Regions from separate parts of the Exiguobacterium sp. SH3S1 genome, predicted to be linked through region 2. Evidence: a T-box and tRNA genes for the amino acid it is inferred to sense, from the RefSeq annotation. Region 2 holds a T-box; the other holds one or more tRNA genes.
What was found. The T-box of region 2 lies ahead of EVJ26_RS02200 (valine--tRNA ligase). A T-box ahead of a tRNA ligase gene usually reads a tRNA of that ligase, here a tRNA-Val.
Positions count from the first base shown of each region.

Region 1: it has a tRNA-Val gene. The T-box ahead of EVJ26_RS02200 (valine--tRNA ligase) is inferred to sense a tRNA for this amino acid. The anticodon was not compared.

Region 1 is NZ_SJUW01000008.1:102,672-110,483, reverse strand. Features, by position in the region: gene EVJ26_RS10570 (DMT family transporter) at 1-150, shown strand, start outside; gene EVJ26_RS10565 (DMT family transporter) at 147-461, shown strand; gene EVJ26_RS10560 (GNAT family N-acetyltransferase) at 529-1,086, shown strand; tRNA gene EVJ26_RS10555 (tRNA-Val) at 1,173-1,245, shown strand; gene EVJ26_RS10550 (DUF554 domain-containing protein) at 1,404-2,108, shown strand; gene EVJ26_RS10545 (FeoB-associated Cys-rich membrane protein) at 2,148-2,351, opposite strand; gene feoB (ferrous iron transport protein B) at 2,367-4,343, opposite strand; gene EVJ26_RS10535 (FeoA family protein) at 4,340-4,576, opposite strand; gene EVJ26_RS10530 (pyrroline-5-carboxylate reductase family protein) at 4,763-5,560, opposite strand; gene yidD (membrane protein insertion efficiency factor YidD) at 5,769-6,038, shown strand; gene EVJ26_RS10520 (alanine/glycine:cation symporter family protein) at 6,171-7,529, shown strand; gene EVJ26_RS10515 (potassium channel family protein) at 7,545-7,812, opposite strand, start outside.
Region 2 is NZ_SJUW01000001.1:432,724-440,535, reverse strand. Features, by position in the region: gene hemC (hydroxymethylbilane synthase) at 1-814, shown strand, start outside; gene EVJ26_RS02215 (uroporphyrinogen-III synthase) at 807-1,472, shown strand; gene hemB (porphobilinogen synthase) at 1,469-2,449, shown strand; gene hemL (glutamate-1-semialdehyde 2,1-aminomutase) at 2,446-3,750, shown strand; T-box leader at 3,798-4,018, shown strand; gene EVJ26_RS02200 (valine--tRNA ligase) at 4,074-6,725, shown strand; gene EVJ26_RS14370 (hypothetical protein) at 6,819-6,995, opposite strand; gene EVJ26_RS02195 (protein adenylyltransferase SelO) at 7,263-7,812, opposite strand, start outside.

The DNA.
Region 1 (7,812 bases), on a different contig from region 2:
GTTTTTACGGGTATTGGCGCCGTCGGGACGGTCATCGTTGGAAATGTTTTGTTCGATGAGACGATGACGGGAATGAAGCTGTTGTTTATCGCGATACTCCTTGTCGGGGTGGTCGGTTTGAAGCAAGTGACAGGAGGTGAGTCGGCATGAGTTGGATTTTTTTAATTGGGGCTGGGCTCGCTGAGATGCTTGCTGTTTTCTTCATGGGAAAATCAAAAGGCTATCAGATTTTAAAATGGTCGCTTCTTTCGATCACGACGTTCGCACTAAGTTTTTATTTGTTGTCGCGTTCGCTCGAGACGCTGCCGCTCGGGCTCGCTTACTCGATTTGGGTCGGGATTGGCGCGGCGGGTGGAGTGATTCTCGGTATGCTGTACTTGAACGAGTCGAGCGACCGGTGGCGTATCTTCTTCTTGGCGCTCATTATCGGGAGCGTCGTCGGGTTGAAAGTCGTGGCGTAAATAGGATTGAAACGAGCTGAAAACGGGAATTGAATAGTTCAGATTGTGAACGAAAGGGGCGGGAAAGATGAATCTTGTAGAGTTGCAATCAGAACGTCTACGGCTTGAACCTTACACGATCTCCGATTTCTATTTCGTAAAATCGCTACTCCAAGATCCGCGGGTGATGCGCTTTATCAGTCCGGACGGCAAGCCATATACGGATGAACAGACAATCGAATGGTTCGAGAGACAATTGGCCCGATATACGACGGGCCGACAGACCGGACTCCTCAAACTGATGACACATCACAGTGATGAGCCGATCGGCCATGCCGGGACGCTCTTGCATGAACTTGATGGCAAAATCGAGCTCGAGGTCGGTTATTGGCTAGCACCAAAGCACTGGCACATGGGCTACGGCCGTGAAGCGGCCGCGCGTCTCATGCAACATGCGTTCGAGGAAGGCGAGAAAGACATCATTTCGCTCATCCACCCGGACAACGTGCCGTCACAATGCGTCGCGAAATCGAACGGCTTGCGTTGGGACCGTGACACCGAACACGGAGGCATGATCGTGTCCGTTTATGTCGGCGATTTGGAGCGTCTATGCCGTCACATGAAGCGGGAAGAAATGACGCGGTGAAAAAAATAAAAAAAGTTTTAAAAAACAGTTGCCAAGGCATTAGTTTCTTGATATATTAATAGTGTCCTAAAGAGAGGACACGACCTGATTCTGTAGCTCAGCTGGGAGAGCGCTACCTTGACAGGGTAGAGGTCGCTGGTTCGAGCCCAGTCAGAATCACTTGGGTGCCAAACCCGATGCGAAACCCATAGGAACGTGGGTTTCCGCGCAGCCACTTCTTACGAGAAGTGGCTTTTTTTGTGTATTCTTTTAATTGACAGCCCACATAAACAGTTGGTATATTCCTCTCAATACATACAGAAACGGGGAATTATACGATGGTATTAACCGGAACAATCGTCAATGCGGCCTTGATCGTGGTCGGCACATTACTCGGGCTGCTGTTTCACCGAATCCCCGAGCGGATGAAAGAGACGGTCACGGCTGCCATCGGTCTCGCCGTCGTCTTGCTTGGCGTGCAGATGGGCATGAAGAGTGAGAACTTTTTAATCGTCATCGGCAGTCTCGTTATCGGAGCCGCACTTGGCGAATGGTGGAAGCTCGACGAGAAGTTGAACGAGATCGGCTATCAGTTGGAACGGCGTCTCGGTGGAAAAAGTAAGTCGAGCATCGCGGAAGGCTTCATCACGGCGACGCTCATCTTTGTGATCGGGGCGATGGCCGTCATCGGGGCGCTCGACAGCGGCCTGCGCGGGGACCATGACGTCCTCTATACAAAAGGGTTGATTGACGGTTTCACGGCGCTTGTGCTCAGTTCGACGCTAGGCATCGGCGTCATGTTCTCGGCCGTACCGGTCTTGTTGTACCAAGGAGCGATCGCGTTGCTCGCCATCCAGATCATGAAGTTCATTCCGGAGTCGCTCATGGATGACTTTATTTTGGAGATGACGGCGACCGGGGGCGTCATGATCGTCGCCATCGGGTTGAACCTGGTCGGGATCACCCGGATTCGTGTCGCCAACTTACTGCCCGGTATTTTGATGGTCGCGATCATTGTCACCGCATTACATATCTTCCAATGAAAAAACGGACTAGCGCGAAACAATGCGCTAGTCCGTTTTTCATTGATGATAACTTTTTTTATCAGCGTGTAAGGCTTCCGCAATGATTTTATCCCAGTCAGCGGCATCACAGGATGTCGTGCAAGTCGGTGCGATTTCGCAAGTGGCGCATTTACCGGCTTTTGCTTTGCGGGTGTAGCGATAGAGCGAATAGGCGGCGTACCCGAATACGGCAAGACCGATCAGTAAATCAAATAAGAACATATGATTCCCTCCTTGTTAAGACAATCCGAACAGACGACCGATTTGATAGATCATCAGTGATACGACGTACGCAACACCAAGCCCATAAAGGCTAGCGACCCACGTCAATTTGGCACTTCCCACCTCGCGCCGAATGACGGCGACGGTCGCTAGACAAGGGACGTACAAGAGGACGAACGCCATGAAACTATATGCGCTCAACGGCGTAAACACGGGAAGCAACGAAGCGGACAAGTCAGATTCGCTGACCGCATAAATGATCGCCATCGTCGATACGACGACTTCTTTCGCCAAAAAACCTGTGATGAGCGAAGCGCCGGCCTGCCACGTCCCGAAACCGAGTGGAATCAGCAACGTCGCAACGACTCCACCAATCATAGCGAGAAAACTCTCATTCATCGGGACGTCCATTCCGGCTGGACCGGAATAGGCGAGTAACCAAATGAAGACGGAACCGCCAAAGATGAACGTACCTGCTTTTCGGACGAACCCTTTCGCCTTTTGCCATGTGCTGCGCCAAAGCGTCAACCCTTGGGGGACACGGTATGGAGGCTGTTCGACGATAAAGAGGCTGTTCCGATCTTCCGCCGCCAATACGGACGTGAATATTTTCGCGGCAATCAACGCCAGGACGATCCCGAGCATATAGAGCGATAAGACGACGAGCGCTTGGTTTGATGCGAAAAAACTGGCAGCGAAGACGGCATAGATCGGCAGACGCGCCGAGCACGACATGAACGGTGAAATGAAAATCGTGACGAGCCGCTCCCGCTCTTCCTCGACCGTCCGTGCCGCCATAATACCTGGGACGTTACAACCAAATCCAATGATCATCGGAATAAAACTTTTCCCGTTCAGTCCGACGAGTTGCATAAATCGGTCCATGACAATGGCGACACGCGCCATATAGCCAGAGTCCTCTAAAAACGAGATAAAGAAAAAGAGCACGAAAATCTGTGGGACGAAGACGAGGACACCGCCGACACCGGCGATCACCCCGTCAATCAGCAACGCCTGGATGAAAGAGGAGGTCCCGAGGAGTTGTAACAACGAGCTTGTTCCGGATGTGACCGGACCCGACAGAAATCCATCCAACAGATCGGACAACGGGGCACCGATCCAGTTGAACGTGATGTGGAACAAGGCGTAAAGTACTGTAAAGAAAATGGGTAAGCCCCAGATCGGATGTGTCACGACGGCATCGATGCGGTCGGTGACCGTGGCTTGTTGTGCGTTATGCTGATCGACGACGTGATGGCGAACGTCTTTTGTCCAGTCGCGTCTGCGTTCTGTAATGTGGGCGTGGGCGAAGCGTCCGAGTTTCACTTCCAACGCTTTACGAATTTCATTGACGGTTGGCGTCGAAGACTCGAGCTGTTCTGAAATGACGCGATTTCCGGCCAAGTATTGAATGGCGACCCAGCGATCGCGCTCACTGAGTCCCGTCGCTTCAAGAATTTGTTGAAGCGCCTGTTCGGTCTCTTCCCCGTAATCGAGTACGAAAGGTTCGCGAGGGGTCGTTCGCAGGGAGGACAGGAGGACTTCACAGCCGGCACCTGTTCGTGCTGTAATCGGAAACACGTCCACGTCCAAACGTTCTCTCAAACGCTTTAAATTGATGTGGATGCCTCGTCCTTCAGCGACATCGACCATGTTCAGACCGATTTGAAGCGGACGGCCCATTTCGAGCAGTTGGAGCGTTAATTGTAAGTTACGTTCGAACTGCGAGGCATCGATGATGTTGAACATCCCATCGAACGGTTCATGCAACAGGAATCGCGAGACGATTGCTTCGTCAGCCGATAGCGGGTCTAAATCATAGACACCGGGCAAGTCGATCAACTGTCCGATGTTTCCATGCAACTGTCCGATTTTCTGTTCAATTGTGACACCGGCCCAGTTACCGACGTGGGCGAAGGAGCCTGTTAATCGGTTAAATAAAGACGTTTTTCCGGTGTTCGGGTTTCCGATTAGGGCAATCCGTTGCGTCACGGGACGATCACCCCAATCTGTTCAGCGTCACAGCGACGGATGGCAATCATTTGTTGATGTTCGATTTGTTCAATCGTGAGCGGTCCGGAAAAGATGGCCCGACGTTTAATTCGTACGGAACAGCCCTCATAAAATCCTAAGGCAATCATGCGACGCCGCAAGCGGTCATCGATTCTCGTTAAATCGGATATGAGCACTGGTTGATGTAGCGGCATGGCAAGTAATGAACTCATTAAGATCTCTCCATTTTAGTCAAATGATAATTCTTCTCATTTGGTAGCATAACACGTTCTTTACTATCGGGAAGCAAGATTATTTGTGGATTTTATGACTTCTAAAAAATAGTAGTGCGAGAATTAAAAAACCGCCCGATAGAAGTCAGAACTTAACGTTCGACTTCTATCGGGCGGTTCAAGTACTTACGTTCTTTCAATCGTTGCGTCGATAGGATCATGATCCTCTTTCGCGCTCTCACGCAGGGCGGACGACATCACGTCAGACAAGTCACGTGAGCGGAGCACGCCGACACCGCGGTCGGTCGGTCCATCAGGTGCGGCGACGTCGGCGATCAGCTCGTCGGTCGGACGTGTCTCATGCAACAATAACTCGGCTGATCCTTTCATCGCTTGAGCGACGATTTGGCGGGCCGTGTCTTCATCAAACCCGGCTTCTGTCAGCACCGGGGTCATCGAACCGACGATCTCGTAAAAGAACGCAGGACTGCATCCGGCTGCCGCCATGAAAGCTGACATCGTTTTCGCGTCCGTGACGGCTGTCCGACCGACCCGGTTGAACAGTGCCGCCGCCGTCTCGCGGGCGGTTGCATCTGTCTCAGGTCCGAACCAGAGTCCAGTCATCCCGGTTTGATAGGCGACCGGGGTGTTCGGCATCGCACAGATGGCTGGGATGCCGGATGCTTCTTCAAGCTCGCTCGGCTCGATATGCGCCGCGACGGATATGAGCAGCGGTGTTTTCCACGTCTGTGATTGAGCGTAAGTCAAGACGCCATCTGGTTGCATCGCGAGCACGACGATTGTATAGGCGTTGACGTCTTCTGTTTCGACGATCTGTACGCCGAGCTCATCTCGCAACTGCTCTAGACGTGTCTGGTCGCTCCGGTTCGTCATCGTAATCTGTTCAGGGGAGAGCCCGGAAGCGATCCAGCCTCGGACGAGTGCCTCGCTCATCGATCCTGCTCCTACCATTAATATGTTCATTTCCGTCACCTCTTCATTCATTTGATTCGGTCGTATATATGTTGCCTATCATAACAAATGTTCGAGCAATTATCGCCTGCCACGCTCGAATTGTAAAATAAAGGAAAAAACTCGTCGTTTTGTAACAGGAATCGACGAAGCGCTGCAGATGACAATTCACGCAGTCCGGGCTATCATTGCAGTAATCTGACTGAGCGAGGCGATTGAAATGAAACGAGTATTAGTACGTGGGATTCAAGGATACCAGCGCTTTATTTCTCCTTTAAAGCCCCCGACGTGCCGATTTTATCCGAGCTGTTCGCACTACGGGATTGAGGCGATTGAGAAGCATGGCGCTGTCAAAGGCGGGTATTTGACGACGCGGCGCCTGTTGCGGTGCCAACCGTTCCATTCGGGCGGACTTGACTATGTGCCGGACGATTTTGATTGGAAAGCCCCCCTGCAACGCGAAAAGCCACCGTCACAGCGAGACGTCTAACTGACGGCTCGCTGTTTTAGATACAGGGCGTTTATCCCCTTCTTTGTTTTAGCACAATACTTTTGACAACGTTCCGAGTATTCTGAAAAAATAGAGTTGTATTTATTACATACGGGGAAAGGGGATTACAGCATGAGTCAATCGTTCAGCGAACTAATCGGTACGATTTCAGACTTTGTGTGGGGACCGCCGCTGTTAATTTTGCTTGTGGGGACAGGCGTTTATTTGACGGTGCGTCTCGGGGGGCTCCAAATCACGAAGTTGCCTTACGCGTTGAAACTCGCATTCTCTAAAAATCAAGACAAGACGTCACGAGGAGATATTAGTCACTTCCAAGCGCTCATGACAGCGCTCGCGGCGACCGTCGGTACGGGGAATATCGTCGGTGTCGCGACTGCGGTCGTCCTCGGGGGACCAGGCGCGATCGTTTGGATGTGGGTATCGGGCTTCTTCGGGATGGCAACAAAGTACGCCGAAGCCGTGCTCGCCGTCAAGTACCGGGTGACGGACGAACGTGGTCAAATGGCCGGAGGACCGATGTATTATTTGGAACGGGGCTTGAAGCAACGCTGGCTCGCGGTCGCGTTTGCAGCGTTCGCCTCACTGGCCGCGTTCGGGATCGGGAACGGGGTTCAAACGAACTCAGTCGCGTTGGCGCTCAACTCGACGTTCGACGTCCCGCTTTACGTATCGGGTATCTTGATGATGATTTTTACGGGCGCCGTCATTCTCGGTGGTGTCAAATCAATTGGTCGTGTCGTCAGTTACTTCGTCCCGGTCATGATCGTCTTTTATTTAGGGAGTGGTCTCTTGATCATGATCATGAACTACACACTCATCCCCGATGCGATCGCGCTCATCTTCAGCAGCACGTTCAGCGCCGAAGCGATTGGCGGCGGGGCCATCGGGGCAGCCATCCGGTATGGGGTTGCGCGAGGCGTCTTCTCGAACGAAGCCGGTCTTGGCTCGGCTCCGATCGCAGCGGCCGCGGCCAAGACGGACATGCCAGGTCGTCAAGGCCTTGTCTCGATGACGCAGGTGTTTCTTGATACGTTGATCGTCTGTTCGGTCACCGGGATCACGCTCGTCATGGGCGGTCAAATCGGATCTGGACTCGAAGGGGTCGAGTTGACGACGGCGACGTTCGAGCAGTTCCTCGGGCCGTTCGGCGGTTATGTCGTCACGATCGGTCTCGTCATGTTTGCCTACTCGACGGTGCTCGGCTGGTCGTATTACGGTGAGCGGTCGATTCATTACTTGTTCGGTCAAAAGTCGATCATCCCGTATCGGATCGCGTTCGTGCTCGTCGCCGGACTCGGGGCGATGACGACGAACTTGAACATGGTATGGGCACTGTCTGACGTCTTCAACGGCTTGATGGCCATTCCGAACTTGATTGGGCTCTTGTTCTTGTCGGGTGTCGTCATCGCTGAGACGAAGCGCTTTAATCAGCGGTTAGCGATCGAGAATCGAAGTCGAAAAGCATCGTAACGAACGCCGCTATCCTTAATCGGATGGCGGCATTTTTCGTTTGTTCTTGATCTCCTCGAGTCGTGCCTGCTGCAAGTGATTGAATACTTGGGTGATGAATCCGACCATGATGCCGACGCCGGTGATGACGTAACCGATCGTGAACACTTTGCCAATATCGGTCGTCGGGACGAAATCACCGTAGCCGATCGTCGTGAGCGTGATGACGCTGAAATAGAGGGCGTCTAACCAACGCATATCTTCGAAGCGGGTATAAAACAGCGTTCCCGACAATATGGTAAGG
Region 2 (7,812 bases):
GATCAAAGAAATCGTGACGAAAGGTGACCAAATCGTCGACGTCCAACTGTCGAAAGTCGGTGGGAAAGGCTTGTTCGTCAAAGAAATCCAACAGCAGATGCTCGCCGGTGACATCGATTTCGCCGTCCACAGCATGAAAGACGTGCCGGCCGAACTGCCGGAAGACCTCTTTATCAGCTGTATGCCAAAACGTGTCGACGCGCGTGACGTCTTGATTTGCGAGAACGGCTATACGCTCGAGACGTTGCCGCAAGGCGCGGTCATCGGGACGAGCTCGCTCCGTCGCGGTGCACAGATGCTCGCGGCCCGTCCGGACTTCGAGATCCAATGGATTCGTGGCAACATCGATACGCGCTTGAAAAAACTCGATACCGAGAACTTCAACGCCATCTTGCTCGCGAAAGCGGGACTTGAACGTATGGGTTGGACCGACCGCGTCAAGTTCGAAGCGCTCGACGCCGACATGATGGTACCGGCCGTCGGACAAGGTGTACTCGCGATCGAGAGCCGGAAAGACGACGCCGAAGTGACGCAGATTTTACAGCTCCTTCACGATGACGTGACGGCGAAAGCTGCCACAGCGGAGCGGACGTTCTTGAAGGCGATCGAAGGCAGCTGCCACGTACCGGTTGGCGGTTACGCGACGGTCGACGGGGACACGGTCACGCTCACCGGCTTGATCGCCTCGGTCGACGGCAAAGACGTGCTCCGTGTGACGAAAACGTCAACGGACGAAGTCGCGCTCGGTCAAGACGTCGCTGACGACTTGCTCGGACGTGGCGGACGCGAGATCCTCGCCTCGGTCAATGTGTGACGTCTGGTACACAGGGACAAAACGACTGACCGCTTCGCAACGGGCCTTGCTCGACGCGAGCGGTCTTTCCGTTCATCACGTCCCGATGATCGAGACACGGCTGACCGGGAAACCAACGCCAACTGATTCGTTCGACTGGCTCGTCGTCACGAGTCAAACCGCTGTCCCAGCGCTTCAAGACGTTCCTCGGGACGTTCAAGTCGCTGCCGTCGGCGAGAAGACGCGGGACGCGCTCGAGGCAGAAGGATTCACCGTTTCGCTCATGCCGGAGACGTATACGGGCGAGGCGTTGTTCCGCGAGTTGGCGAACGTCGTCGGTGAGGATGACGTCGTCTTGTTCGCCCGTGGGGATTTGGCGAACATCGAGCATATGCGACAATTGCCGCATGTGTACGACTGGGTCGTCTATGAGACGGTCGAGAAAGCACTCACGGCCGATCAAGCGGCCGCGCTCGAACATGTCGAGGCGCTACTCGTGCTCAGTCCGTCCGCCGTCCACGCGCTCACGCCTTACCTCGAACGGTTCCACGGGACATGGTACGCCATCGGTGAAGTGACCGAGCGGGCCGTCCGAGAAGTTTCGACGTTACCGGTCCGAGTGCCTGAGTGTTATACTATGGATGCATTAATACAGTGTGTAGGGGGAGATTTTTCATGAACCAATTCGACCGTCACCGTCGTCTGCGCTCGTCGAAGTCGATGCGTGCACTCGTACGTGAAAACCATGTTCGGAAAGAAGATTTGATTTATCCGCTCTTCGTCGTCGAAGGGACAAATATTAAACGCGAAGTCAGCTCGATGCCTGGCGTCTTCAACTTCTCGCTCGATCGTCTCGAAGATGAGATCCGTGAGCTCGTTGACCTCGGGCTCGAGTCCGTTCTCTTGTTCGGTGTACCTGAGCATAAAGACCCGGAAGGCACGGAAGCGTACCACGATCACGGCATCGTCCAAGAAGCGATCCGCAAAGTGAAAGAGTGGGCACCACAGCTCACGGTCATCGCCGACACGTGCCTCTGTGAATATACGTCGACGGGCCACTGTGGCATCGTGAAGAACGGTGACGTCGATAACGACGCGTCACTGCCGCTTCACGTCCAGACGGCAATCACGCAAGCGCAAGCGGGCGCAGACATCATCGCGCCGAGCTCGATGATGGACGGCTTCGTCGCCGCCATCCGCGAAGGGCTCGACCAAAACGGCTTCAGCCACATCCCGATCATGAGCTACGGCGTCAAATACGCATCGGCGTACTACGGCCCGTTCCGTGACGCGGCGCAGTCGGCGCCTGGTGAAGGCGACCGCAAAGGCTATCAGATGGACCCGGCCAACCGTCGTGAGGCGTTCCGGGAATCACAGTCAGACGTCGAGCAAGGTGCCGACTTCATGATCGTCAAACCGGCGCTCGCGTTCATGGACATCATCCGCGACATGCGCGACTCGCTCGATATGCCGATCGTGGCGTATAACGTGAGCGGGGAGTACGCGATGATTAAAGCGGCGTCGATGAACGACTGGATCGATGAACAACGTATCGTCATGGAGACGATGGTCGGTTTCAAACGGGCCGGTGCCGATTTGATCGTCACGTATTTCGCAAAAGACGTCTGTCGCTATTTGGAAGGAGAATTCGCATGACATACAAGCAAACTCGCTCAGAAGCAGCGTTCAAACAAGCACTCCCACTCATGCCGGGCGGGGTCAACAGCCCGGTCCGTGCCTATAAATCGGTCGGGATGACGCCGATCTTCGCCGAACGCGGTGAAGGTTCACGCGTCTACGACATCGACGGCAACGAGTATATCGACTACGTCCTCTCATGGGGACCACTCATTCTCGGTCACCGCGACCCGGTCGTCATGAAAGCGATCCAAGATCAGGCTGAAAAAGGCTGGACGTTCGGGACACCGACAGAGCTTGAGACAAAGATGGCCGAGCTCGTCATCGACCGCGTCCCATCGATCGAGATGGTCCGCATGGTCAACTCCGGTACGGAAGCGACGATGGCGGCTCTCCGTCTCGCACGCGGCTATACGGGCAAGACGAAGATCTTGAAGTTTGAAGGCTGCTACCACGGCCACGGGGACTCGCTCCTCATCAAGGCCGGATCTGGTGTCGCGACACTCGGTCTCCCGGACTCACCGGGCGTCCCGAAAGACTTGGCGAGCCATACGCTCACCGTCCCATACAACGACCTCGACGCGCTTCGCATCGCGTTCGAGAAGCACGGCGACGACATCGCCGGCGTCATCGTCGAACCGGCTGCCGGCAACATGGGCTTCGTCCCGCCGCAGCCAGGATTCCTCGAAGGACTTCGTGAAATCACGGAACAAAACGGCGCGCTCCTCATCTTTGACGAGGTCATGACCGGCTTCCGCGTCGGCTACAATTGCGCCCAAGGTTACTTTGGCGTGACGCCTGATCTTACGTGCCTCGGCAAAGTCATCGGCGGTGGCCTTCCGGTCGGCGCATACGGCGGCAAACGGGAGATCATGGAACACATCGCACCGCAAGGGCCGATCTACCAAGCAGGGACGCTTTCAGGCAACCCGCTCGCGATGATCGCCGGCTACACGACGCTGTCGCAACTCAAGCCTGAGCACTACGAGGAGTTCGAGCGCAAAGCCGACCGTCTCGCGGCAGGTTTCACGGCAGCGGCCGAGAAATATAACATCCCGCACGACACGAACCGGGCCGGCTCGATGTTCGGCTTCTTCTTCACGAACGAGAAAGTGACGAACTTCGAGAAGGCGAAAACGTCGAACCTCGACATGTTCCGCTCGTACTATCAGAAGATGGCGGCGCGTGGCGTGTTCTTGCCACCGTCACAGTTCGAAGGCTTGTTCTTGTCGACTGTGCATACAGACGAAGATATCGATCAGACGCTCGCGGCGGTCGAAGCGACGTTCAAAGAGCTACAACAAGAGTTTTCACTGTAATCTTGACTGAAACGTCTTCAATCGCTACAATTGTTTAACAGATACGTTTAAAAGCTATGATGAGGAATAGTACGCAACAACACTCCTTTCTAGAGACGCGGCCGCTTGGTGCAAGGTCGCGAGGGAAGTGTGCGGAAGTCGCCTCGGAGCTGACCTTGTGAATCAAGTAGGAAGGTCCGGTCCATCGACCGTTATTCGATTTTGAGGGCGCCACGTGTTGGCGAACTAAGGTGGTACCGCGGAAGATACGGCTTCTTTCGTCCTTAGCGTTAAGGACGAGAGTAGCCGTTTTTTGTGTAGACAGATAGAGGAGGATTGGCACAATGACCAACGAAACAAACGAAATCAGCATGCCGACGAAGTACGACCCGAGTGCGACGGAAGCGAAATGGTACGACTATTGGATGGAGAACAACGTGTTCAAGGCGGACGAGGACGACTCGAAACAGCCGTACACGATCGTCATCCCGCCACCGAACGTCACAGGGAAACTTCACCTCGGACACGCGTGGGATACGACGCTCCAAGATCTACTCACGCGCTTGAAGCGCATGCAAGGCTATGACGTTCTCTGGCTCCCAGGGATGGACCACGCGGGTATCGCGACACAGGCAAAAGTTGAACAGAAGCTCCGTGAGGACGGCATCATGCGTTACGACCTCGGACGCGAGAAGTTCCTCGAGAAGACGTGGGAATGGAAAGACGAGTACGCCGACACGATCCGTGCCCAGTGGTCAAAACTCGGCCTCGGCCTCGACTACTCGCGTGAACGGTTCACACTCGACGCGGGACTCTCTAAAGCGGTCCAGGAAGTCTTCGTCCGCTTGTATGAAAAAGGCTTGATCTACCGCGGCGAATATATCGTCAACTGGGACCCGGCACAAAAGACGGCCGTCTCCGACATCGAAGTCATCTACCAAGAAGTCGAAGGCGCGTTCTACCATATGAAATATCCGCTCGCTGATGGCTCAGGTCACATCGAGATCGCGACGACGCGCCCAGAGACGATGCTCGGCGATACGGCCGTCGCCGTCAACCCGAAAGACGAGCGCTACGCGCACCTCGTCGGTAAGACGATCATGCTCCCGGTCATGAACCGTGAGATCCCGATCGTCGCGGACGACTATGTCGACGTCGAGTTCGGTACCGGTTGCGTGAAGATCACGCCGGCGCACGACCCTAACGACTTTGAGATCGGTAACCGTCACGAGCTTCCGCGTATCCTCGTCATGGACGAGTCGGGGACGATGAACGAGAATGCTGGCAAGTACGAAGGGCTCGACCGCTTCGACTGCCGCAAGCAGCTCGTCAAAGACTTAGAAGCAGATGGCACGCTCGTCAAAATCGAGCCGCATACGCACTCGGTCGGTCACTCGGAACGTTCAGGCGCGGTCATCGAGCCGTACTTGTCGAAGCAATGGTTCGTCGATATGGAGCCACTCGCCAAAGCGGCGCTCGCAGCGCAAGGCAACGACGAGACGAAAGTCAACTTCGTCCCAGAGCGGTTCGAAGGCACGTACCTCCGCTGGATGGAAAACATCCGCGACTGGTGCATCAGCCGTCAACTTTGGTGGGGCCACCGCATCCCGGCTTGGTACCATAACGAGACAGGCGAAGTGTATGTAGGCAAAGAAGCGCCGGCTGACATTGAGAACTGGCATCAAGACGAAGACGTGCTCGACACGTGGTTCTCGTCAGCGCTCTGGCCGTTCTCGACGATGGGCTGGCCGGACACGGATTCAGCAGACTTCAAACGCTACTTCCCGACGAGCGCGCTCGTCACGGGTTACGACATCATCTTCTTCTGGGTATCGCGGATGATCTTCCAATCGCTCGAATTCACGGGCAAGCAGCCGTTCAATGACGTGCTCATCCACGGTCTGATCCGTGACTCGGAAGGCCGCAAGATGTCGAAATCGCTCGGTAACGGCGTCGACCCGATGGAAGTCATCGACCAGTACGGTGCCGACTCGCTCCGCTGGTTCCTGCTCACGGGCTCGACACCAGGGAACGACCTGCGCTTCTACTGGGAGAAGATCGAATCGACATGGAACTTCGCGAACAAGATTTGGAACGCGAGCCGCTTCGCCCTCATGAACATGGACGGGATGAAGTTTGAAGACATCGACCTCTCAGGTGAGAAGACGCTCGCCGACAAGTGGATCTTGACGCGCTTGAACGACACGGTCGACCAAGTGACACGCCTCGTCGACAAGTATGAGTTCGGTGAAGCCGGTCGTTACTTGTACAACTTCATCTGGGAAGAGTTCTGTAACTGGTACATCGAGATGGCGAAACTCACGCTCTACGGTGAAGACGAAGCGGCGAAAGCGACGACACGTTCGGTGCTCGCGCATACGCTCGACTCGATCATGCGTCTCATGCACCCGTTCATGCCGTTCTTGACAGAGGAAATTTGGCAGCACTTGCCACACGAAGGCGACTCGATCGTCCGTGCGAGCTATCCGACGCGTCGTGACGACCTCCACTATGCGGAGTCAGTACCGGCGTTCGAAGCGGTCATGAACGTCATCCGTTCGGTCCGTAACATCCGTTCGGAAGTGAACGCACCGATGTCGAAACCGATTCAATTGTTCATCGCGACGAGTGACGATACGACGCAAAGCTACTTGAGCGAAAACGAAGCGACGATCGGCAAGTTCACGAACGCAACAGAACTCGAAATCGGTCGTGGCTTGACGGCACCTGACAAATCGATGTCAGCGATCATGACGGGCGCGGAACTATTCATCCCGCTCGCCGACTTGATCAACTTCGAAGAAGAGATCGCCCGTCTTGAAAAAGAAGTGGCGAAGTACGAGAAAGAAGTCGAACGCGTGCAGAAGAAACTCGGCAACCCAGGTTTCACCGGCAAAGCACCGGCTCACGTCATCGACGAAGAGAAAGCGAAAGAAAAAGACTACCTCGACAAGCGTGACGCCGTGCGTGCGCGTCTTGAAGAGTTGCGTAAGTAAGACATCAACCTTCTTTGGAGAATTTGTTCTCCGAGGAAGGTTTTTTTGTGGTTTGGGAGAATTTTGGCATCTAAACGAGAAGAACCACCGACGTCACGAACGACGTTTGGGGGTTCTTCGACGTAGCCATAAAACATAAAGTCCGATTCCCGTGATCCACAGGAAGTGCATGTAGAGCGAATCAGTCAGCCCGACTCGATGCAAATGGACGAGATACACGGCATATAGGAATCCGGCAAGAAGCATCATCGTGAAATAAACGAGTTTCATGTGTCGTTCTCACCACTCCATTCAAGCTCATTCAAATGTTTCATGAACTGGAAAAACGAGACGACTAAGAAAAAGGCGGGCATAGACCAAATCCAGCCACTATAAAACGGACCTTGCCACAGTTCTAGAGAAATCAGACAAGCGAAACCGAGAGAAATGAGTGAAGCAAGTAGTCGCATAGTAAACCTCCAGAGTGTCGTTTGTCTATAGTACGCATCCAAACGATAAAAGGTTCCTAAAAAAACCATCCCGCGAAAGCGAGATGGTTCATGTGCCACAAAACGTCTGATACGGATACGTCCGCTCTGGTCCCGGCGACACGTAACGCCCGTAATCGGCTTCGTAGTCATACGGCTGACGCAACACGTCAAGCAAGGCGGTTGTCGGACCGAAGTCACCTCGTTCAGCTGCCATGATCGCTGATTCGACGTGATGGTTGCGCGGGATGACGGCCGGATTGTGTTGGCGCATGAGTCGCGTCACATCTTCGTCTGGGAGAGCTTGTTCAGCGAGACGTTTACGCCATGCCGAAAGCCAGGCCTTCCCATCGTCACGCGACGCGAACGGAAGTGACTCCGTTTCTCCGAGCGTGAGCGCGCGGAACGTGTTCGTGAAGTCGGCCTCGGTCTCCATCATGAGTCGGAGCAGTTCGTCTGTCAGCGCGTCGTCCTCGTCTTTTCGGACGTAGAGGCCGATCTTATGGGCGAGGCCGGTGAAGTATGCTTGTTTATACGTCTCCGTATAATCGTTCAACAGCTTGTTGGCGATATCGACGGCAGCTTCCTGCGTGTCGGCGAGCAGCGGCAACAGCGTCTCG